DNA from 2 places in the Rhizobium sp. 01L419 genome. Region 2 is predicted to be linked to the other one. Evidence: predicted binding sites of a transcription regulator. Region 2 holds the regulator's gene; the other holds the start of a gene.
The links. The regulator HrcA, encoded in region 2, represses chaperone genes, less so after heat shock. The targets are predictions, from matches to a motif close to GTTAGCACTCNCNNNNNGNGAGTGCTAAC.

Region 1 (11,563 bases), on a different contig from region 2:
CCTGCCTTTTCGGCCTGTCTATCAGGTCATGCACCTGCGGTTAAGTGGAAATTCTTGCGAACGTGAAGACAAATCGATTTATGGAGATGGCACTCGAGGAAGCGCGCGCCGCCGGGGAGCGAGGCGAGGTGCCGATCGGCGCCGTCGTCGTCATCGATGGCGCGGCCGTTGCCGTCTCCGGAAACCGCACGCGGGAACTCAACGACGTCACCGCCCATGCCGAGATCGCCGCCATCCGCATGGCCTCGGACAAGCTAGGCCAGGAACGGCTCGCCGGCGCCGACCTCTACGTCACCCTGGAGCCCTGCACCATGTGTGCGGCCGCCATTTCCTTCGCCCGCATCCGCAGGCTCTATTACGGGGCGGAAGACCCGAAGGGCGGCGCGGTAGATAATGGCGTGCGCTTCTACGCACAGCCGACCTGCCATCACGCGCCGGACGTCTATTCCGGGCTCAACGAGACAGAATCAGCAGATATGCTGCGGGCATTCTTTTCCGAGAAGAGAGACCTGCCGTGATCATTGCCATCGGAACCGTCATACTCATGGGCGTTCTTGCCGCTTACGCCAACCGGACGATCGCACCTGACGTAGCAAAGCTGCCGATGCACTGGTCGCTAAAGGGAAAGGTGAATTGGACGGCGCCGCGGGCAATCGCTTTCGCCTTCATTCCGGTGCTGGCCGCCGTCGTTTTGGCCGCGATCCTGCTGAGCGGCCGGGCGGGCAATGCAGACATCACCTTGATATGCGGCGTCTTTCTGGCCTGCCAGCTTCTGCATATCACGCTGACGCAACGCTGGTTCATCACGTCGCGCCGCTAGTTTTTTTACGCAAAACCGGTGAACACTTTCGCTGGAATTGCTTAAATCGCCTTATTGAAGGATCTGCCACCACTTGGTGCCGCTGTTTGCGACTGCGGCATCCTTCTTGCGCTGCTTCGCCTTCTTCTGCTCCGGCGTGCCGAGGTCATCGAGCTTGGCCGCATCGTCGACGGCGCGATATTCGGTCGGCGGATCGGAAATGTAGCGGCGCTGGTCAATATAGGCACCCTTCTGCAGGGCACGCGCTTCGCGAAAGGCCTTGGCCTGAGCTTCGGTGGTCTGGCGGCCGCCTTCGATGGCAGAGCTGGCAAGCGGCGAACGATAGCTCGGATTGTCCGAGTTTTCGTCGGCTTCCTTGACGAGACGCGTACGGGCCTCTTCCGGCGATTCAACCCACTGCGGATTGTCCTTGTTGGCGACCGTCTGCTGCGGCTGCACGAGGGTTTCCTTCTGGGCCTGCGCCGGCATGACGAGCGTCGGGCGTGGGGTGTACTTCACGCCGGTATTCTTGGGGCCAGGCCCGGTCAGCGAAACGGACTGGCCGAGGTCGTCGGCAAGCTGTTCCATGGCGGTCTTGTCGGTGCCGTAGGTCGGGCTGCTGGCGCAGCCGGACATCGTGGAGCTTGCCGCCAGAACAAGAGACAGGCAGGCGCCCAAACGGAACCAATGCGTCGCTAACATGAAAACCCTTCCCGCATGCCGGAATCAGTACTGCCCACCGGACAATCGTCCCCCTGACGCAAAAATCCGGCCATTTTCAGGCAGCTTTTACCGGATGAACGCCATAAAGGCAATTCACCCGGTAAATATCTTCAGGCATGGATGCCGAGTTCGCGAAGTGCTGCAGCGTCACGCGCCGAAACGTCGGGATAATCAGGATCGGAACCGACATCGGTGGTGATGCGCCAGGAACGCGCGCACTTCGTGCCCTCTGCAAGCGCGGGAACGACAGCGACTTCGGCTACTTCAGCCAAACGGAAGGCCTCGGCCGGGCCTGCCGCGGCCTCGATCGTGATGCCCGAGGTGATGCAGACCTCACTGAAATCCTGCCCTTGGAGCACCTTGCGCAGTTCCGCATCGGCAACATAGACGACGGGGGCCGCTTCCAGCGACGAGCCGATGCGCTTGTCCTTGCGCTCGATTTCGAGAGCGCCCGTGACGACGCTGCGGATCGCGCGGATCTGCTTCCACTTTTCGGCCAGCGCGTCGTTGCGCCACTCCTTGGCGACCGGAGCAAACTGCTCCAGATGCACGGAGACGGCCGAAGGATTGCGCGAGAGCCAGGCTTCCTCCGTCGTAAACGGCAGCATCGGCGCAAGCCAGGTCACCATGCAATCGAAGATCATGCGGATGACATAGAGCGCCGAACGGCGGCGAAGGCTGGAGGGCGCATCGCAATAGAGCGCATCCTTGCGGATATCGAAATAGAAGGCCGACAGCTCGACATTGGCAAAGTCGATCAGTGCGCGGGCGATCTTCTTGAAGTCGAAGGCGTCGTAGTTCTCGCGCACGAGCAGGTCTAGCTCGGAGAGGCGATGCAGCATCAGCTGCTCCAGCTCCGGCAGATCTGCCAGCGCGATGACCTCGCCCTTGTCATGCGCCAGCGTGCCGAGCATCCAGCGGATGGTGTTGCGCAGCTTGCGATAGGCATCGACATTGGTCTGGATGATCGTCTTGCCGACGCGCAGATCGTCCGCGTAATCGGAGGTCATGACCCAGAGGCGCAGGATGTCGGCCCCAGCATCCTTCATGACTTCCTGAGGTGCTGTGACGTTGCCCTTCGACTTCGACATCTTCTCGCCCTTCTCGTCCATGGTGAAACCATGGGTGAGGACGGCATCATAGGGCGCACGGCCGCGCGTCGCAGCCGATTCCAGCAGCGAGGAGTGGAACCAGCCGCGATGCTGGTCGGAGCCTTCGAGATAGAGATCGGCCGGCCATTTCAGGTCCGGGCGGTCTTCCAGCGTGAAGGTATGCGTCGAGCCAGAGTCGAACCAGACGTCGAGGATGTCCATGACCTGCGCCCACTTGGCCGGGTCATGCTCGTTGCCGAGGAAACGCTCCTTGGCGCCTGCGGCAAACCAGGCGTCAGCGCCTTCGGCATCGAAAGCGTCAAGGATGCGCTGGTTGACGGCATCGTCCTGCAACACTTCGCCCTGCTCATCGACGAAGACGCAGATCGGCACGCCCCATGCTCTCTGACGAGAAAGCACCCAGTCCGGGCGCTGCTCGATCATGGCGCGCAGGCGGTTCTGGCCGGCAGCGGGTACAAAGCGGGTATCGTCGATCGCCTTCAGCGCGCGGGTGCGTAGCGTCGTGCCGTCCGCCAGCGTCTTGTCCATATAGACGAACCACTGCGGCGTATTGCGGAAGATCACCGGCTTCTTGGAGCGCCAGGAATGTGGATACTGGTGCTTCAGGCGCCCGCGGGCGAAAAGCGCGCTCCGCTCGATCAGCGCCTTGATGACACGGTCGTTGGCATCGCCCTTCTTGCCGTTATCGTCGATGACGCGCGCGCCTTCGAAGCCGGGAGCATCGGCGGTGTAGAAACCGCCGTCGTCCACCGGGAACGGGATCTTGGTGTCGATGCCACGTGCCTCGAGCGAGCGGGCAGCCGACATCCAGGCGTCAAAGTCCTCACGGCCATGGCTCGGCGCGGTGTGGACGAAACCGGTACCGGCGTCATCGGTGACATGGTCGCCATCGAGCAAAGGCACGACGAATTCATAGCCGCCTCCGAGACCCTTCAGCGGATGCGCGCAGGCGATGCCGGCGAGATCTTCGACCGAGACGTCGGCGTGCCGCTTGTATTGCAGCTTTGCCTTGGCGAAGGATTCTTCAGCGAGCTTGTCGGCAAAGATCAGCTTCTCGCCCGGACGCGGGCCAAAATCGTTCTCGGCAGCCGTCACTTCGTAAAGGCCGTAAGCAACACGCGAGGAATAGGCGATTGCCCGGTTGCCGGGGATCGTCCAGGGCGTGGTGGTCCAGATGACGACGAAGGCATCCTTGACACCAGCAGGGCCTTCCGCGACCGGGAACTTCACCCAGATCGTGTCGCTCTCGTAGTCGTGGTATTCGACTTCGGCTTCCGCGAGCGCAGTGCGCTCGACGACCGACCACATGATCGGCTTGGAGCCGCGATAAAGCTGGCCGCTTTTGGCAATCTTCAGCAGCTCGCCGGCGATGCGGCTTTCCGCATGGAAATTCATCGTCAGGTACGGGTTTTCGAAATCGCCTGTTATGCCGAGACGCTGGAATTCGGCACCCTGGATGGCGATCCATTTTTCGGCATAGGCGCGGCATTCGCGGCGGAATTCGATCATCGCCGAGGGCTCGGTCAGGTCAGGCTTGGCCTTGCCCTTGGCGCGATAGTTCTCTTCCTCGATCTTCCATTCGATCGGCAGGCCGTGGCAGTCCCAGCCGGGAACATAATTGGAGTCGTAGCCGCGCATCTGGAAGGAGCGGGTGATGACGTCCTTGAGGATCTTGTTCAGCGCGTGGCCGATATGGATGTTGCCGTTGGCATAGGGCGGGCCGTCGTGCAGGACGAATTTTTCGCGGCCGGCGGCCGAGGCACGCAGTTTCTTGTAGAGATCCATCTGCTGCCAGCGGGCAACGAGTTCCGGCTCCTTCTGCGGCAGGCCGGCGCGCATGGGGAAATCCGTCTCGGGCAGATAGAGGGTCTTCGAGTAATCGATCTTTTCGGCTGTTTCGGTCATGTGTAACAATCGCTTCTGGCGGCCCGACAAGGGCTCGCGGATATGAAATCTGTGGTGACGGAAAGCGCTTGCTCAATCCAAGCGCCGAAAACCCGGACCTTCCGGCCGCTCAGCGCGCGCGGAAGACCGGGCCGATAATTCGTATCGAATGCGCCAGCCGGAATTTACTCATCGGGCCGGTTCATAAGCGCTTTTCAGCGGAAAAGGAAGAGGGATTTCGGACCCGCAACCTCGTGAAAAGCCGCAACCCGAATGCCTTCCGCATCAAAAAACGAACGGTAGGCATCCATGGCTACGGTTTTGCTACTCCCAATGCAAAAAATCCAAAACCCCTGTCGAATTCCCCTTTGTCCGAACGTCTTTGACTCACGGGCAGCGAAAATTCATCATCCCGATCAAACCCGCCCGCAAGGAGTGATGAGGATATGAGCAGTTCCTATCGTTGGGTTATCGTCGCGGCCGGCGCACTGATGACATGCGTGGCGCTCGGCGCCATGTTTTCTCTCGCCATCTTCCAGCAGCCGATCGCCGATGCCACCGGCTGGTCGCATGCCGGCATTGCCAGCGCCATGACGCTGAATTTCATCGTCATGGGTATCGGCGGCTTCTTCTGGGGTGCAGCGAGCGATCGCTACGGGCCGCGCCCTGTCGTGCTGATCGGCTCCGTCATTCTCGGGCTGGCACTGGTTCTCGCCAGCCGGGCGGAAACGCTCTTACAGTTCCAGTTGACCTATGGCGTGCTTGTCGGCCTCTCGGCCAGCGCCTTCTTCGCGCCGATGATCGCAGCGACCACGGAGTGGTTCGACGAGAACCGCGGCCTTGCCGTATCGCTGGTTTCAGCGGGCATGGGTGTTGCACCGATGACGATTTCGCCCTTCGCACGCTGGCTCATTACCGCCTATGAATGGCGACCGGCGATGATGATCATCGGCATCGGTGCGCTCATCCTGATGATCCCCGCGGCCCTGCTTGTGCGCCGCCGGCCCTCACCGCCCCAGGATACGCATGAGGCCATCGTCTCAACCGATGGCGGAACACCAAATCTGTGGGAGGTTTTCCGCTCGCCGCAGTTCATCGTTCTCGGGCTTACCTTCTTTGCCTGCTGTGCTGCCCATTCCGGGCCGATCTTCCATATGGTGAGCTACGCGACGCTCTGTGGCGTAGCTCCGATGGCTGCCGTCAGCATCTACAGCGTCGAGGGCCTGGCCGGTCTCGGCGGTCGCCTGGTCTACGGCACGCTGGCGGACCGGATCGGCGTGAAGCCGGTCATCATCGCGGGCTTGCTGGTGCAAGCGGCAGCCCTTGCCACCTATCTTGCCGTCAGCAAGCTCGGGGAGTTCTATGCACTCGCGGTGATCTTCGGCAGCGCCTATGGCGGGGTGATGCCGCTTTATGCGGTGCTTGCACGTGAATATTTCGGCCCGCGCATCATCGGCACGGTGTTCGGGGCGGCGACGATGCTATCCAGCATCGGTATGGCCTTCGGACCGCTGATCGGCGGCTGGATCTACGATAGCTATGCCAACTATTCGTGGCTCTTCATCGGCTCGGCGTTGGTCGGGCTCGGTGCGGCAAGCATTGCACTCGCCTTTCCACCACTCCCGCGCCAGAAGGCGCAGCCAGCGCTCGGCACGGCCTGAGCATGACCTTGTTATTACGCAATTCCGGACGCAAAACCGCTATGCACTTGCTGGAATTGCTCAGTCGAAACAGAGCTTCCGATCCAGCTCGCCGAGCGGCCGGACGCCTGACAGAAGCGCCCTCGCCTCCTCCTCGTCGCGCTTGATCTGCGCGACGAGCGGATCAAGCCCGTCGAACTTCAGTTCGGGACGCAGATGGCCGAAGAAGGAGACCGAACAGGTCTGGCCGTAGAGATCGCCGCTGAAATCGAAGAGATAGGTTTCGAGCAGCGGCGCGCCGTTTTCCGTCACCGTCGGGCGGCGGCCATAGCTCGCCACCGCATCATGGAGCTTGCCGTTTTCGAGGCGGAAGCGGACGGCATAGATGCCTGCTGCAAGCTCCGCCTCTGGCGGCAGCCGCATGTTGGCGGTCGGAAAGCCAAGCTGACGGCCGAGCTTCTCGCCGTCAATGACCTTCGACTGCACGGTATAGCGATAGCCGAGCATGGCGGCGACCGAGGAGACATCGCCTTCCTTCAGCAGCGCACGAATATGACTCGAGGAGACGACGTCGGTATTCTCGTCGCGAAATGCATCGATCAGAGTGACGCCGAAGCCATATCTGTTGCCGGCGTCCATCAGAAAGGCAGGCCCACCCTCGCGGCCGCGGCCGAAATGGAAATCGAAGCCGGTCACCACCTCGGACGCGCCGAGCCAGTCCTTCAGAATGGAATGGATGAACTCTTCCGCGGAACGCTGGGAAAATTCGTAATCGAAAGGATATTCGATGACCGCGTTGAAGCCAAGCTCTTCCAGGATGCGCGCCTTGAGTGGCGCGGGTGTCAGCCGGAAGACCGGCGCATCCGGCTTGAAGACAGTGCGCGGATGCGGCTCGAAGGTCAGCACGAGAGCCGGCACCCCGCGCGCGCTGGCAATATCGAGTGCCCGGTTCAGCACCGATTGATGGCCGCGATGAACGCCATCGAAATTGCCGATGGCGATGACACCGCCCTTCAGATGCTCGGGCAGCGGATCGCGGGTTTCATTGCGGTGGAAAACGGTCATCGGCTTGTTTTCTCTTATGCGAGGCGCGGCATCCACCACTTGGGTGCGGCTTTTTCCCGTTGGAGATAGGCGTTGAGGATCGCCTCGTCGGTTTCGCCGTTCAACGTATATTCCTTCGCGTGGATACCACCGCTGATGTAGAGAAGGTCGAGCCCATAATTCAAGGCGCCGCGAACATCCGTCGGCATGCCGTCGCCGATCGCCAGAACGCGATCGATGGGGAAATCGCCGCGGACCTCGCGGGCTGCGACAAGCGTCGCCTCATAGATCGGCCGGTGCGGTTTTCCGGCAATGCGGGTGGAACCGCCGAGTTGTTCATAATAGGCGGCCATGGCACCGGCGCAGGGAATGATGCGGTGACCGCGCTCGACGACGAGATCGGGATTGGCGCAGATCATCGGCACGTTGCGGGCTTTGAAGTCCAGCAGCATGTCCGTGTAGTCCTCGGGCGTCTGCGTCTCGTCGTCGAAAAAGCCGGTACAGACAACGGAGGTGGCTTCGCCGGCAGCGGCGCGCTCGATATCGAGGCCTTCAAGGAGCGGGCTGTCGCGCTCGGGGCCGAGCAGGAAGACCTTGCGCGGACCTTCGGCAATCAGCGTACGCGTGACATCGCCCGAGGTGACGATGCGGTCATAGGCGCTGTCGGGCACGCCGATCTGGCGCAGCTGCTCGACGACCTGCCAGGAGACGCGCGGCGAATTAGTGATGAGAACGACGGTCAGGCCGGCCGCACGGGCTGCCTCCAGCGCCTCGCCCGCCTTCGGAAACGGATCGACGCCGTTATGGACGACGCCCCAGACATCACAGAGCACCACATCGTATCGATCGGTGATCTCGGAGAAGTTCGCAATCCGCTTTGCCATTCCGCTTTCCTGCTTCGCTTTCGGTCACCGGTGACATTGCAAAGGCGGGCTTCGATGGCAAGGCATTTCTACGTCAAGCGAAGAACGCCGCGAGCCACAGAAGCCAAGGCTCTTCACCATCTAACCTTGGAGCGGAACAGCGTGACGGAGGATGGCGAGCACTGCCGGACCAAGCGCGCGCCATCCCGACTAGGGCTGTGAGAAAGATGGACCTGCCGCGGCTCGGTAACGACGTCGGACAAATCCCGCCATCTCCACAATTCCGGCACAAAAATCCGTGAGGGCTCTTCTTGACTCCTTCTGGAGCCATCCCTAAATGCACGGCGCTAGCACTCACAGGAGTTGAGTGCTAACATCTCCATTGTGGGCCACCCCGGTCCGCGAATGTCATTTGATCGAGGGATTAGACAATGGCAAGCACCAATTTCCGCCCGCTTCACGATCGCGTCGTCGTTCGCCGCGTTGAATCCGAAGCCAAGACCAAGGGTGGCATCATCATCCCGGACACCGCCAAGGAAAAGCCGCAGGAAGGCGAAATCGTCGCTGTCGGCTCCGGCGCTCGTGACGAATCCGGCAAGGTCGTTCCGCTGGACGTCAAGGCCGGCGACCGCATTCTGTTCGGCAAGTGGTCGGGCACCGAAGTCAAGATCGACGGCGAAGACCTTCTCATCATGAAGGAAGCCGACATCATGGGCATCATCGGCTAATCAGCCGGATGTCTTTCACCTGTAATCGCTGACACCCCTTTTCAGGAGTTCTCAAAATGGCAGCTAAAGAAGTAAAATTCGGCCGCGGCGCGCGCGAAAAGATGCTGCGCGGCGTCGATATCCTCGCTGACGCAGTGAAGGTCACGCTTGGTCCGAAGGGCCGTAACGTCGTTATCGACAAGTCCTTCGGCGCTCCGCGCATCACCAAGGACGGTGTTTCGGTCGCCAAGGAAATCGAACTCGAAGACAAGTTCGAAAACATGGGCGCCCAGATGGTCCGCGAAGTTGCTTCGAAGACCAACGACGTTGCCGGCGACGGCACGACGACCGCCACGGTTCTTGCACAGGCCATCGTTCGCGAAGGCAACAAGGCTGTAGCAGCCGGCATGAACCCGATGGACCTGAAGCGCGGCATCGACCTCGCTGTTGCTGAAGTCGTCAAGGATCTCCAGGCCAAGGCCAAGAAGATCTCCACGTCTGAAGAAGTTGCCCAGGTCGGCACGATCTCCGCAAACGGCGACAAGCAGGTCGGTCTCGACATTGCTGAAGCCATGCAGAAGGTCGGCAACGAAGGCGTCATCACCGTCGAAGAAGCCAAGACCGCCGAAACCGAGCTCGAAGTCGTCGAAGGCATGCAGTTCGACCGCGGCTACCTGAGCCCGTACTTCGTCACCAACCCGGAAAAGATGGTTGCTGACCTCGAAGACGCCTTCATCCTCCTGCACGAAAAGAAGCTTTCGAACCTGCAGTCCATGCTCCCGGTTCTCGAAGCTGTCGTTCAGACCGGCAAGCCGCTCCTCATCATCGCTGAAGACGTCGAAGGCGAAGCTCTTGCTACGCTCGTCGTCAACAAGCTGCGCGGCGGCCTGAAGATCGCTGCTGTCAAGGCTCCGGGCTTCGGCGACCGCCGCAAGGCCATGCTGGAAGACATCGCTATCCTGACGGGCGGCACTGTCATCTCCGAAGACCTCGGCATCAAGCTTGAGTCTGTCACCCTCGACATGCTCGGCCGCACCAAGAAGGTTTCGATCTCCAAGGAAAACACCACGATCGTCGACGGCGCTGGCGCCAAGTCCGACATCGAAGGCCGTGTTGCCCAGATCAAGGCTCAGATCGAAGAAACCACCTCCGACTACGACCGCGAAAAGCTGCAGGAACGTCTTGCCAAGCTCGCTGGCGGCGTTGCCGTTATCCGCGTCGGCGGTTCGACGGAAATCGAAGTGAAGGAAAAGAAGGACCGCATCGACGACGCTCTCAACGCGACGCGCGCTGCTGTTCAGGAAGGCATCGTCCCGGGCGGCGGTATCGCTCTCCTGCGCTCTTCCACGAAGATCACTGTCAAGGGTGAAAACCAGGATCAGGAAGCCGGCGTCAACATCGTTCGCCGCGCTCTGCAGTCTCTGGTTCGCCAGATCGCAGAAAACGCTGGTGACGAAGCTTCGATCGTTGTCGGCAAGGTTCTCGACAAGAACGAAGACAACTACGGCTACAACGCCCAGACGTCTGAATATGGCGACATGATCGCCATGGGTATCGTCGACCCGCTCAAGGTTGTCCGTACGGCTCTGCAGAACGCAGCTTCGGTTGCCTCGCTGCTGATCACCACGGAAGCCATGATCGCCGAGCTGCCGAAGAAGGACGCTCCGGCAATGCCTGGTGGCATGGGTGGTATGGGCGGTATGGACATGATGTGATAGGCGAAAGCCGTCACTGACATCCATTCCGGTCTCCGGAACAGGAAGGGCGGTTTTCGGGCCGCCCTTTTCTTTATTCAGGCGATTCGAAAATATTTTATTTTACAGTATGCTTAAACGTTCAATCAACCGTTCGGAAAGCCCGGTTTTCGTGCGAGGCTTTCGCGAAACTTGCGGGCCACGTATTTTTTCGGCCCGGGAAATTCTGTCTCCCAGCAGCCTAAATTATGAGAATTGCATGCTATGGTATGCGTGGAACCGTTTCCACAACGAATAAATGAGACTTTTCGTCACCCGACTAATCGGATAACGCGCAAATCCGCTCAAAATCCTGATCATAACGTCAGCCTAACGCCCCGGAAAAAGGCGTTGCCGTTTGCGCAGAAGCTCCTATAAATCCGCGCTGCAATTGACGTTCGCCCGGAGCAAATCTCGCCGCAGACGAGACCGGACCGCGCCAACGGCCATGCGTGAACATTCGGGCTTCGAAGGTCTCCGCTAACATATGAAAGTAAATCTTGCAGGACATAGTCGGGCGGCGACCCTCCGAGGCGCTGCCGGATAGGTTCGGTAAGGTGGCAGGCACAGACATGAGGTCTGGCGCCAAGTGATCCTGTCTCTTTGTGTTTGCCGAGTGTGCGGCTGTCCAGCTGCACCCGAACTGGGGAACGCCTTGTTTAAAATCGCCAAAGCCAATGCTGCCGCACCCTTGATGCCGGGCTCGCTGGATTACACCAACCATAATCACGAAATGCTGGCGCAACTTTCCGTCTCCGAAAGCTGGATCGCAGACTTTTCGACTGGTGTGATCAGGCTCGGAGATTGGAGCGCGATGCTGCACGGCCTCTCGATGCAGGAATCCGGCCTGTTGAGCCTGGTGCGCTGCTACGACGCCAAGGACCGCAACCACGTTCTGCAGCTCTTCGAACAGGCGGCGACGCTTTCCTCATCCTTCTGTTTTTCGACAACCATCATCATGCCGAACGGCTTCCGCCAGCCGCTCTTCTGCATGGGCGAATCCAATGGGCTGGAAGAAAAATACAGCGGCAGCATGGTCGGCGTCTTCGTCTTCCCGC
Region 2 (11,563 bases):
GCTGCAGCACGTCGCCCGCAACGTCACGGCAAGCGGCCGTGAGCTGGAAGGCGCCTTCAACCAGTTGATCTTCCGCCGCTCCTTCGAGCCGAACCTGTCGATCGAGCGCGTGGATGAGCTTCTGGCCCATCTCGTCGGTTCCGGTGAGCCGCGCCGTGTGCGTATCGAGGATATCCAGCGTATCGTCGCGCGTCACTACAACGTCTCGCGACAGGAATTGGTCTCGAACCGCCGCACGCGTGTCATCGTCAAGCCGCGCCAGATCGCCATGTATCTGGCGAAGACACTGACGCCGCGCTCCTTCCCGGAAATCGGCCGCCGATTCGGCGGACGCGATCACACGACGGTTTTGCACGCCGTTCGCAAGATCGAGGAACTGATCTCGGGAGACACGAAGCTTTCGCATGAGATCGAGCTTCTGAAGCGCCTCATCAACGAATAGGCGGTGGATTGCCATCGCCATCCGACAGCCGGGAGCGATCCCGGCTGTTTTCTTTTATAAGTATTTTATTCTATACAGCCTCCACGTGAGAAAAACGCGCCAGTGAAAACGCCGGCGCTCGGGAGGATCTCAATGAGTTTTCAGAAAATTGCCGTGGTCGGCCTCGGCAAGGTCGGACGGCTGGCAGCGACGCTGTTGCATGAGGGCGGCTTCGAGGTGATCGGCGTCGATGCGCAACTGCCTCAGGGCGATCTCCCGTTTAAATGCCGATCCGGCGATATCACCAGTCCCTCCGTCATCGGCGAGTTGCTGTCGAGCGTCGAAGCGGTCCTGTCCTGCCTGCCCTATCATCTGAATATAGAGCTGGCTCGGGCGGCTCATCTCGCCGGCATCCACTATTTTGATCTGACCGAGGATGTGCCGACCACCAATTTCATCATCGAGCTTTCCAAGACCGCTCGCGGCCTGATGGCGCCGCAATGCGGCCTGGCGCCCGGTTTCGTCGGTATCGTCGGCGCAAGCCTTGCCGATGGCTTCGACCGCTGCCGCTCGATCCGCATGCGTGTCGGCGCCCTGCCGCAGAACCCGACCGGGCTTCTGGGTTATGCTTTCAATTGGTCGCCGGAAGGTGTGGTCAATGAATATCTGAACGATTGCGAGGTCATTGAGGGCGGCGTACGCAAGCTCGTCTCGCCCATGGAGTGGCACGAGACGATCTATGTCGGCGGCGTCAAGCTGGAAGCCTTCACGACCTCGGGCGGGCTAGGCACCATGTGTGACACCATGCTCGGCAAGGTCGACAATCTCGACTACAAGACGATGCGTTATCCTGGCCACATGGAGCTGATGAATTTCTTCTTCCACGAGCTTCTGATGCGCGACAGGCGCCAGCTTGCCGGCGAGATCCTGACCAATGCAAAGCCGCCGGTCGATGACGACGTCGTCTACGTGCATGTCGCGGCCGAAGGCACAGTCAATGGCGGCCTGCGCCGCAAGGAGTTCGTGCGCGCCTATTATCCGATCGAGATTGCCGGCGCACGGCGCACGGCGATCGCCTGGACGACGTCGGCTTCTGTGGTTGCCGTCATCGAGATGGTCCGCGACGGCCTGCTGCCGGCCAGCGGCTTCCTGCATCAGGAGCATATTCCGCTGGACATGTTCCTGAAGACGCCGACGGGCAGCCTGTTCAAGACAGGCGCGACTCATCGGAACTAGCTGTGAGCTTCTGAAAGCAGCCAGCGCCGGAAGGCAGCGACCGCCGGTCGTTCCAGCGCTGTGCCTGGATAGACCAGATGGTAGGCAAGCCTGCTTGCGAGCCCCAGCGGAAACGGCGCCACGAGCAGGCCTTCGGCAAGTTCCCTCCCAATGAAGGAGCGTCGCATCAGCGCCACGCCGAAACCCGATTTCATCGCCTCGAAGGCGCCGTTGCCGTCACTGAAGATCGGGCCGCGGGAGGCATCCACCCTGGTGGCGCCCGCTGCCGCCAGCCAGAGCTGCCAGTCGCGGCGGTAGACGTCGTGGATGAGCTGATAACCAGCAAGCTGATCCGGGGAAGGGTGAGCGCCGAGGGCCGCCGCAATCGCCGGCGTGCAGACCGGCACCAGTTCATCATCCACCAGACGCTCGCTGATCAGCCCCTCGTAGCCGCCAAGTCCGTGGCGGATGGCGAGATCGATCCCGTCACGTTCGAAATCGAACATGCGATGGGAGGCACTGATGCGCACATCGATATCAGGATGCATGTCCTCGAACCGCTGAAGCCGTGGCAACAGCCAGTGCGTCGCAAAACCGGCCGTACAGGTAAGCGCCAGTGAATTGCCGCGCCGCCGCGCCGTCAGCGATGCCGTTGCCTCGCGCACGAGTTGGAAGGCTGTGCGCAGCGTCGCGAAGTAATCGCGGCCCTCGGTCGTCAGCAGAATCTGCCGCGTACGCCGCTCGAAAAGCGACACGCCAAGCGAGGCCTCGAGATCGCGAATCTGCAAGCTGACAGCGCCCGGCGTGACATGCAGCTCGTGCGCTGCCTGCGTCATGCTGAGATGGCGCGCCGCTGCCTCGAAGGCGCGCAAGGCCGAGAGCGAAGGCAAGGGATCAACCATGATTTAGCTCAGCTCAATTATACGAGGAGAAATGCTCGTTTGCCGGACACGTAGAGATACTAATAAAAACAAATGTCTCTGGCAAATCTGCGTCGGTTTGCTCGAGAGAACGATTTAGCAAAGCTCGATGAAGGAGATTATCATGGCTGTACAGAGAACCATGGGAACCGGTGAATGGGCCATGCTGATCGTCTTGTCGCTTCTCTGGGGCGGCTCCTTCTTCTTCAACGGCATTCTGGTGAAGGCGCTGCCGCCTTTCACGATCGTGACCGCGCGCGTGCTACTTGCCGCCATCGCGCTCAATCTGATCGTGCGGGCGATGGGACATACCATGCCGCGCGACAGGCAGAGCTGGATCGCTTTCTTCGGCATGGGACTCTTGAATAATATGATCCCCTTCTGCCTGATCGTCTGGGGCCAGACGCATATTGCGAGCGGCCTTGCCTCGATCCTCAACGCCACGACGCCGCTTTTCGCCGTGGTCGTCGCCCACGTGCTGACGGCAGACGAGAAGCTGACGGCAAACCGTCTCTTCGGCGTGATTGTTGGTTTTGCCGGCGTAGCCTATATGATCGGCTTCGATGTCTTGAGGGATCTCGGTTCGAACGTGCTCGCCCAGCTCGCGGTCCTCGGTGCGGCCTTCTCCTACTCCCTGGCAGGCATCTGGGGCCGGCGATTCCGCCGGATGGGCCTGGCGCCTTTGATCCCAGCCGCCGGACAGGTGACGGCTTCGACTGTGCTCATGCTGCCGATCGCCCTGATTGCCGACCAACCCTGGACGCTCGCCATCCCCTCTGCCGAGACCTGGCTGGCGCTGCTCGGCCTCGCGATACTCTCCACGGCTGTGGCCTATGTTCTGTTCTTCCGAATCCTGGCCACGGCTGGAGCCACCAACCTGATGCTGGTAACCTTCTTGATCCCCGTCAGTGCGATCCTGCTAGGGGCGCTAGCGCTCGGCGAGCAGTTGCAGCTCAAGCATCTGATCGGCATGGCGCTGATCGCCGTCGGCCTTGCGGCGATCGATGGAAGGCTCGTCAACTTGGGGAAGAGGCGCACTGCCTGATGTGATTCAGCAGGCGAGGTCCGCGACGACGGAATCGAGGATCAGCATGCCTGACGGAGTGCAGCGCAGCCGCGAATTGCCGATCCGTTCGATGAAGCGGTGTTCCAGTAAAAACTCTTCGCGTTTCGGATCGAGATCGCGGCCGGAAAGCTGCTGCCAGCGAGCGAGATCGACGCCTTCTTTCAGGCGCAGGCCCATCAATAGCAGTTCGTCGGACTGTTCCTCGAAGCCGAGGCGCTCCTCGTCGACGATGCCGTGCCCGTCGCGCTCGACGAGGTCCAGCCAAGCCTCAGGTTTGCGTTCCGTAGCGGTTGCGATCTTTTCTGCGCCGCGCGTCAGGCGCCCATGCGCGCCAGGGCCGATGCCGGCATAATCACCGTAGCGCCAATAGGTGAGGTTATGTCGGCTCTCCGCGCCGGGCCGGGCGTGGTTGGACACCTCATAGGCAGGCAGTCCTTCACGCTCGGTGATTTCCTGCGTGGCCTCATAGAGTTCAGCGGACTGGTCCCCATCAGGCACGATCAGCTTTCCGGCCTTGTGCAGGCTATAGAAGGGCGTGCCTTCCTCGATGGTCAGCTGATAGAGCGAGAGATGATCGACCGCATAGGAGATCGCTTCCTTCAGTTCGCGCTCCCATTCTTCCACCGTCTGGTTCGGCCTGGCATAGATCAGGTCGAAGGACATGCGCGGGAAGATATCGCGCGCCAGCTTGATCGCCTTCAGCGCATCGGCGACGTCGTGCAGCCGCCCGAGGAATTTCAGGTCACGGTCGTTGAGCGCCTGCACGCCGAGCGACACACGGTTGACGCCGGCAGCGCGATAGCCGCGGAAGCGTTCGGCCTCGACGCTTGAAGGATTGGCCTCCATCGTGATCTCGATGCCATCAGGCACATGCCAGTATCGCGAAATGCCGTTAAGGATCGCATCGACCGTTTCCGGCTTCATCAGCGAGGGCGTGCCGCCGCCGAGGAAGATGCTGGTCACCGTCTTCGGCCCGCTCATCTGGCGGGCAGTGGCGATCTCCTTCAGGAAAGCGGCGACATAGCGCTCCTGATCGACCGGCTGATGCCGGACATGGCTGTTGAAATCGCAATAGGGACACTTCGCCGCGCAGAAAGGCCAATGCACATAGACCCCGAAACCGGGCTCGCCGGTATCGGGCAGAAGCTTTGCGTCGGGCATCAGCGCAGGCGACTCGATCATGTTCAAAGCTTGGCCCTATGCTTCCAGGCAGGTTTCGACAAAGAGCTTGAAGGCGCGGGCGCGATGCGACAGAGCCTGCGGTTTGCCGATACTCCAGCCATGCTTTTCTTCCGCGCTCATCTCGCCGAACGTCACATCATAACCTTCCGGCTGGAAAACCGGATCATAGCCGAAACCCTGCATTCCGCGCGGCGGCCAGGCGACGGTGCCTTCCACTTCGCCGCGGAAAAGCTCGGTATGGCCATCCGGCCAGGCAAGGCAGAGCACGCTGACGAAACGCGCGGTGCGCTGTTCGGGCTTCTTGGCGCCTGCCTTTTCCAGTGCCTTCTCGACCTTTTCCATCGCCATGCCAAAATCGCGGGTGCCGTTACCGGTCTCCGCCCAGTCGGCCGTGTAGACGCCGGGATCACCGCCGAGGGCATCGACGACGAGGCCGGAATCATCTGAAAGTGCCGGCAGGCCGGACGCTTCAGCCGAGGCGAGTGCCTTGATCGTGGCATTTTCCTCGAAGGTCGTCCCGGTTTCCTTGGGTTCGATGAAATTGAGCTCGGCAGCCGATTTGGCAGTAAAGCCGAGCGGCCCGATCAGATCTTGAATCTCTCGGATCTTGCCCTGGTTATGGCTGGCGACGACAATGGTCTTGGTTTCGAGCTTACGCATAAAATATCCTTATTCCATGCCCCAGATTTTCGCTTCCGCGCATTCCAGGCTATTGCCATCAGGATCGCGAAAATAAATGGATCGGCCACCCTGCGGCCAGTGAACCTCTGATTCAATACCGATACCGGCTGCCTGCAGCTTCCTGGCCATCTGATCGAGATAATCTCCCGAAACCCTGAAGCAGGCATGGCCCTTTCCGGTCGTGCCATGCGGCGGAACCTGCAGACTGTCAGGTGCCGGCGGCTTCATCGTTTCCTTCGGGTTAAAGATCAGCAGCACGCCCGGTCCACACCGGAAGAACACATGGCGGTTGCCCGACCGTGCGATCTTCTCGAGACCCAGCACATTCCCGTAGAAGGCTTCAGCCGCATCGAGATCTGCGGCATAAAGCGCGGTTTCAAGAATGCCTTCGATCGGGTGGGCCATTACCGCCTCTTGGTCCGCCTTGTCCCCGAAACGGGGACAAGGAAAATTCATTGATAGGCCCGAACGGATGCTCTCAGGCGATTGCCTGCTTCTGCAGGTCCACCAGTTCGGCGATACCGGCCTTGGCAAGGCCCATCAGCGAAGAAAATTCTTCCTCGGTGAAAGGCGTGCCTTCCGCCGTGCCCTGGATCTCGACGATGCCGCCGGCGCCCGTCATGACGAAATTGGCATCGGTTTCGGCGGAAGAATCTTCGAGATAGTCGAGGTCGATGACCGGCTGGCTGGCGAAGATGCCGCAGGAGATCGCCGCGACATGATCCTTCAGGACGCGGTCGGCCTTGATCATGTTGCGGGTTTCCATCCAGCGCAGGCAGTCGTAAAGCGCAATCCAGGCCCCGGTGATGGAGGCCGTACGCGTGCCGCCATCCGCCTGGATAACGTCGCAGTCGAGCGTAATCTGGCGCTCGCCGAGCGCGGTCAGATCGACCACAGCGCGCAGCGAACGGCCGATGAGGCGTTGGATCTCCTGCGTGCGGCCACCCTGCTTGCCGGTAGCGGCTTCGCGCTTCATACGCTCGCCTGTCGCGCGCGGCAACATGCCGTATTCGGCGGTAACCCAGCCCTTGCCGCTATTGCGCAGCCATGGCGGTGTCTTGTCTTCAAGGCTTGCCGTGCAGAGCACATGCGTATCGCCGAATTTCACCAGGCAGGAGCCTTCGGCATGCTTGGAAAAATTGCGCTCGAAGGAGACCTTGCGCATCTGGTCTGTTTTTCTGCCTGAAGGCCGCATTCTCTTCTCCTGAAACATGATGCCGAAAAGCGTGAGCGGTTCCCGGCAATGCCATGCCTGCATCTGTATTGTCGCCCGCTTCTACGATTGGCTGCGTGCATTTGCAAATTCCCTTTTGCCACGGGGGTAAGTTTGGCTATATTTCCCGGATATCATTCAGTACGGGTGCGAAAGTTCATGAGCTACAGGTCGACATCGGTTTCGGATGCCGTGGCCGCGCTGGATGAACGATCCAAGGAAATCTTCCGACGTATCGTCGAAGGTTATCTGGAGCACGGCGAACCGTTGGGTTCCCGCAATCTGTCACGTCTTCTGCCCATGTCACTGTCGCCAGCCTCTGTGCGCAATGTCATGAGCGACCTGGAAGAACTGGGGCTCATCTATTCGCCGCATGTGAGTGCCGGCCGCCTGCCCACGCAGGTGGGGCTGCGCTTCTTTGTCGATGCCTTCATGCAGGTCGGCGATCTCTCTGTGGAGGAGCGCGCCAGTATCGACCGCCAGGTGCGGGCCGGAAACCGCGACAATCCCGTGGAATCGATGATGAACGAGGCAAGTCGCATGCTCTCGGGCATTTCGCGCGGCGCCGGCCTCGTCATCACGTCCAAGAGCGATTCGGTGCTGAAGCATGTCGAGTTCATCCGCCTGGAGCCTACCAAGGCTCTGGCCGTGCTTGTCGGTGATCACGATCAGGTGGAAAACCGAATCATCGAGCTGCCCGCCGGCGTTACCTCTTCGCAGCTCACCGAAGCCGCAAATTTCCTCAACGCGCACATGACCGGGCAAACGCTGCCGGAATTGCGCCTGCAATTGAGCCGACTGAAAGATGAAGTTCGCCACGAGCTCGATGCGCTGTCGCGGGATCTCGTGGAGCGTGGCATTGCCGTATGGGCCGGCAACTCGGACGAGACAAAGCCAGCGCAACTCATCATCCGCGGCCGCGCAAACCTGCTGGAAGGCGTGGGCGGGGCGGAAGACCTCGACCGTCTGCGCCTGCTCTTTGACGACCTGGAGAAGAAGGACAGCTTGATCGAGCTCCTGAACCTTGCTGAAAGCGGACCCGGCGTGCGCATCTTCATCGGTTCGGAGAACAAGCTCTTCTCGCTTTCCGGCTCCTCCCTGATCGTTGCCCCCTATCGCGATGACGACGACCGCATTGTCGGAGCGGTGGGCGTGATTGGCCCGACGCGGCTTAATTATTCCCGCATCGTGCCGATGGTGGACTATACGGCCCAGCTCGTGTCGCGCCTTTCGCGCGGATCTCTCTGATCCCTCACGCGAAACCGGCTGAATTTCAGCTTCTTCGTCACGCAGACTTGATTTTTTCCGGCCAAACATCGATATCGGGCGCATCTGAGAATATATGAACCGGAGACCGTCATGACTGATGAAACGACGCAAAACGGACCTGACGCAGCTGCGGCAGAAGCCGCAGCCGACGCTGCCGCAAACGTCGAGAATGAAGCCGTGAAGGAAGCAGCTGCAAGCGAACCAGATCCGCTTGAGCTTCTGAAGGCCGAGAATGCCGAACTGCGCGACCGCTATTTGCGGCTCGCTGCTGAAATGGACAATCTGCGCCGCCGCACGGAGCGCGAGGTCAAGGATGCCAAGTCCTATTCTGTCGCAGGCTTCGCTCGCGACATGCTGGCCGTATCGGACAACCTGCGCCGCGCGCTCGACGCCATTCCTGCCGAAGTGAAGGAAACGGCTGATGCCGGCCTGACCACGCTGATTGAAGGTGTGGATATGACCGAGCGTTCAATGCTCTCGGCTCTCGAGCGCCACGGCGTTCGCAAGCTGGAGCCGGTTGGCCAGAAGTTCGACCCGAACTTCCATCAGGCGATGTTCGAAGTGCCGAATACCGAAGTGCCGAACAATACGGTCGTGCAGGTGGTGCAGGCCGGTTTCTCCATCGGCGAACGCGTGCTGCGCCCGGCCATGGTCGGCGTTGCCAAGGGTGGTCCGAAACTCGTCGAAGCCGAGGCCAACTCGGTGCTGGACGAGAAGGACGCCTAAGACAATAAGGACCCCTGACAATTAAGAAAAGGCCGCGCTGGCGGCCTTTTCTGTTCCTGTCTAACCTTGGTGGATCATATCCGCGCGAAGCGCTCGATCAGCAGATCGAAGAATCCGTCGGCATCCACGTGGCGCATGACCTTCGCATTGCGCTTGCGGTCGGTCACATGCCACCAGTCGACGACCGTCATGCCGACTGTCAGCTCCGACGTCACCTCGATCTCGACATTGCAGTCCCGGCCCTTGAAGAGTTCGGGTTTCAGCAGGTAGGCCACCGTCGTCGGGTCGTGCAGCGGGCCGCCGTCCGAGCCGTATTTTTCGATGTCGAAGCGCTCGAAGAATTCCAGCATCTCCACCATCGCCTTGGCCGGCGCGGTGCCGATCTCGGCCATCCGCTTCACCCGGTCCTTGCGGGTCAGAAGCTGGTGCGTGACGTCGAGCGGCATCATGACGACAGGCACGCCCGAGCGAAACACAATGTCGGCCGCTTCCGGATCGACGTAGATGTTGAATTCCGCAGCCGGCGTGATATTGCCGCCTTCAAAGAAACCGCCACCCATCATCACAAGCTCGCGGATACGCGGAATGATGTCGGGCGCCTTCCGGAAAGCCATGCCGATATTGGTCAGCGGTCCGAGCGTACAGAGCGTGACGGTGCCTTCCGGCTCGCGTCGCAGCGTTTCGATAATGAAGTCGACGGAATGCTGTGCCTGCAGCGGCATCGTAGGCTCGGGAAGGGTCGGGCCATCGAGGCCGGTCTTGCCATGCACATGCTCGGCGGTGACCAGCTTGCGGGCGATCGGCCGGTCGGCGCCGGCAAAGACCTTGATGTCAGTCCGCTCGCAAAGCTCGCAGATGATGCGTGCGTTGCGGCTCGTCAAAGACAGCGGCACATTGCCGGCGACGGTGGTGATGCCCAGCACGTCAAGCTCTTGCCTGCTGCCGAACGCCAGCATGATCGCGGCGGCATCGTCCTGGCCGGGGTCGGTGTCGATAATGATCTTTCTCGGTTCTGCCATCCGAATCGTTCCATCCTCTGGTGCGCGTCGCTCTGGCATGCACCTTCTCATTGTCTTCATGCTCCCGTAACAAATCAGCACATCGCGCCGGGGCATGTTTTGATGCGGGGCGTTGCGTCCTTTGTCAAGGAAGCGGTCTTGTGAGGCTTCGCCTTAAAATGGGGGAGGCCTGGTTGGGTGGCCATCGCGCCTTGCAGCGGGCAACCGTCGTTCCCATATTAGCGGTACCCGGATGCTGCTTGTGAGGTCCGGAGAGGTCGCTTGCATCAAGGACTTTGGAACATGAGTCGCATTACCCCTTTCGCCAGCCCGCTGCTTCTGGGCTTCGATGCCATGGAAAAGACGCTTGAGCGGATTTCCAAGGCAAGCGACGGATATCCACCCTATAACATAGAACGCATCGCCGCAGGTTACGACGCGCCTGAACGGCTCCGCATCACGCTTGCCGTTGCCGGTTTCAGCGAAGAAGACCTCGATGTTTCCACTGAGGAAAACCAGCTTCTGATCCGTGGCCGCCAGGTCGATCAGGGCGAGCGCGATTATCTCTATCGCGGCATTGCGGCCAGGCAGTTCCAGCGCACCTTCGTTCTCGCCGATGGCATGCAGGTTCTAAGCGCAAGCCTCAAGAACGGTCTGCTGTCGGTTGATCTAATTCGCCCGGAACCGGCCCGCATGGTCAAGAAAATTAACATTTCGGTTTCACAGTAGCACAACGGTTTGCTGAACCGTTGGTCCCTTCTCCCGGAGGAACAGGAATGTTGATGAAAGAAGCCACGTCGCGTTTGACCAAGTCCGAACTTGCCGGCATCGGCAATGGCGAGGTCGCCTATATCCGCAAAATACGCAACGAAGAGGTTGCAAGGTGCTTCCCTGAGGCGCCGGATATCGATCCAAGCGTTGATCTCTGGGCATTGTTCGGCGCCGATGGTACGCCGATCCTGCTGACGGATAACCGCTCCAGCACCTTCTTCAAGGCTGCCGAAGACGAGCTGAAGACGGTCAGCCTGCATTGATCACGACCGGCCTGCCGCAGGGCTGGCCGTCAGAATGCATGTGTGAATAAGGGCAATGGGCGATGCAAGGGCCACATGTGGGTCCCTTGCCCATGCGTATAGCCGCCTTCCAGCGTTTTCCCGTTTTCGACAACGCTGAGACTGCGGCCGATGCGATATCGAGCGATTTGCTCTGAGCCGATGCGCGTGGCGTCGATCTTGCTCTCTTTCCGAATCCTCCAGGGACATACGACCAGCAGCGCTTGGTTGAGAGCCGTGCGGTATCGCTCGGCAGTCCGGCATTCTTTCGATCCTCGAAAACCTTCCGGCGACAAGGGCAACCGCCGTCATCGGCTGTTCCGAACGCTGTGGCGATCGGTCAGACGCGCTTGAACGTGAGATAGGCCGAGGAGCGGCCTTCGCGGCGCGCCTTGGCTTCATAGCGGGTGCTCGGCCAGCCTTCATAGGGCGTCAGCCAGTCGGCGGCATTTTCCGCCATCCATTCAAAGCCGCCATGGTCGCGGCATTTCAACAGAGTCCAGTTCACATAGGTGTCGATATCCGAGGCGAAGCAGAAGAGCCCGCCTGGCTTCAGCACGCGGTGGAAACGGTCGAGATTGGTTTTCGAGACGAAGCGCCGCTTCCAGTGCTTCCGCTTCGGCCAGGGATCCGGATAGAGCAGGTCGATCTGATCGAGGCAATGATCGGGAAGCCAGTCGAGGAGCTGCGTAGCGTCGTCATTGTAGACGCGCACGTTGCGCGCACCCGTTTCGTCGACGCGCGCCAGCAGCTTCTGCATGGAGTTCACAAAAGGCTCGACGCCGATAAAGCCCGTTGGCGGTGTTTCCAGCGCGCGATG

Region 1: a site for HrcA is predicted at 8,412-8,440, ahead of groES (co-chaperone GroES). Genes of this name have one in related genera too.

The regions. Positions count from the first base shown of each region.
Region 1 is NZ_JBFTSM010000025.1:52,370-63,932, forward strand. Features, by position in the region: gene AC1DUP_RS33210 (nucleoside deaminase) at 81-518, shown strand; gene AC1DUP_RS33215 (hypothetical protein) at 515-820, shown strand; gene AC1DUP_RS33220 (hypothetical protein) at 872-1,501, opposite strand; gene ileS (isoleucine--tRNA ligase) at 1,633-4,539, opposite strand; gene AC1DUP_RS33230 (hypothetical protein) at 4,608-4,904, shown strand; gene AC1DUP_RS33235 (MFS transporter) at 4,965-6,179, shown strand; gene AC1DUP_RS33240 (bifunctional riboflavin kinase/FAD synthetase) at 6,240-7,223, opposite strand; gene AC1DUP_RS33245 (TIGR01459 family HAD-type hydrolase) at 7,238-8,086, opposite strand; gene groES (co-chaperone GroES) at 8,497-8,793, shown strand; gene groL (chaperonin GroEL) at 8,850-10,487, shown strand; gene AC1DUP_RS33260 (hypothetical protein) at 11,161-11,563, shown strand, end outside.
Region 2 is NZ_JBFTSM010000003.1:269,431-280,993, reverse strand. Features, by position in the region: gene dnaA (chromosomal replication initiator protein DnaA) at 1-442, shown strand, start outside; gene AC1DUP_RS08360 (saccharopine dehydrogenase family protein) at 575-1,657, shown strand; gene gcvA (transcriptional regulator GcvA) at 1,654-2,538, opposite strand; gene AC1DUP_RS08350 (DMT family transporter) at 2,681-3,601, shown strand; gene hemW (radical SAM family heme chaperone HemW) at 3,608-4,804, opposite strand; gene rdgB (RdgB/HAM1 family non-canonical purine NTP pyrophosphatase) at 4,820-5,464, opposite strand; gene AC1DUP_RS08335 (VOC family protein) at 5,474-5,890, opposite strand; gene rph (ribonuclease PH) at 5,964-6,680, opposite strand; gene hrcA (heat-inducible transcriptional repressor HrcA) at 6,858-7,946, shown strand; gene grpE (nucleotide exchange factor GrpE) at 8,058-8,693, shown strand; gene AC1DUP_RS08315 (nucleoside hydrolase) at 8,768-9,712, opposite strand; gene AC1DUP_RS08310 (Hsp20 family protein) at 9,995-10,420, shown strand; gene AC1DUP_RS08305 (BQ00720 family protein) at 10,468-10,725, shown strand; gene trmB (tRNA (guanine(46)-N(7))-methyltransferase TrmB) at 11,084-11,563, opposite strand, start outside.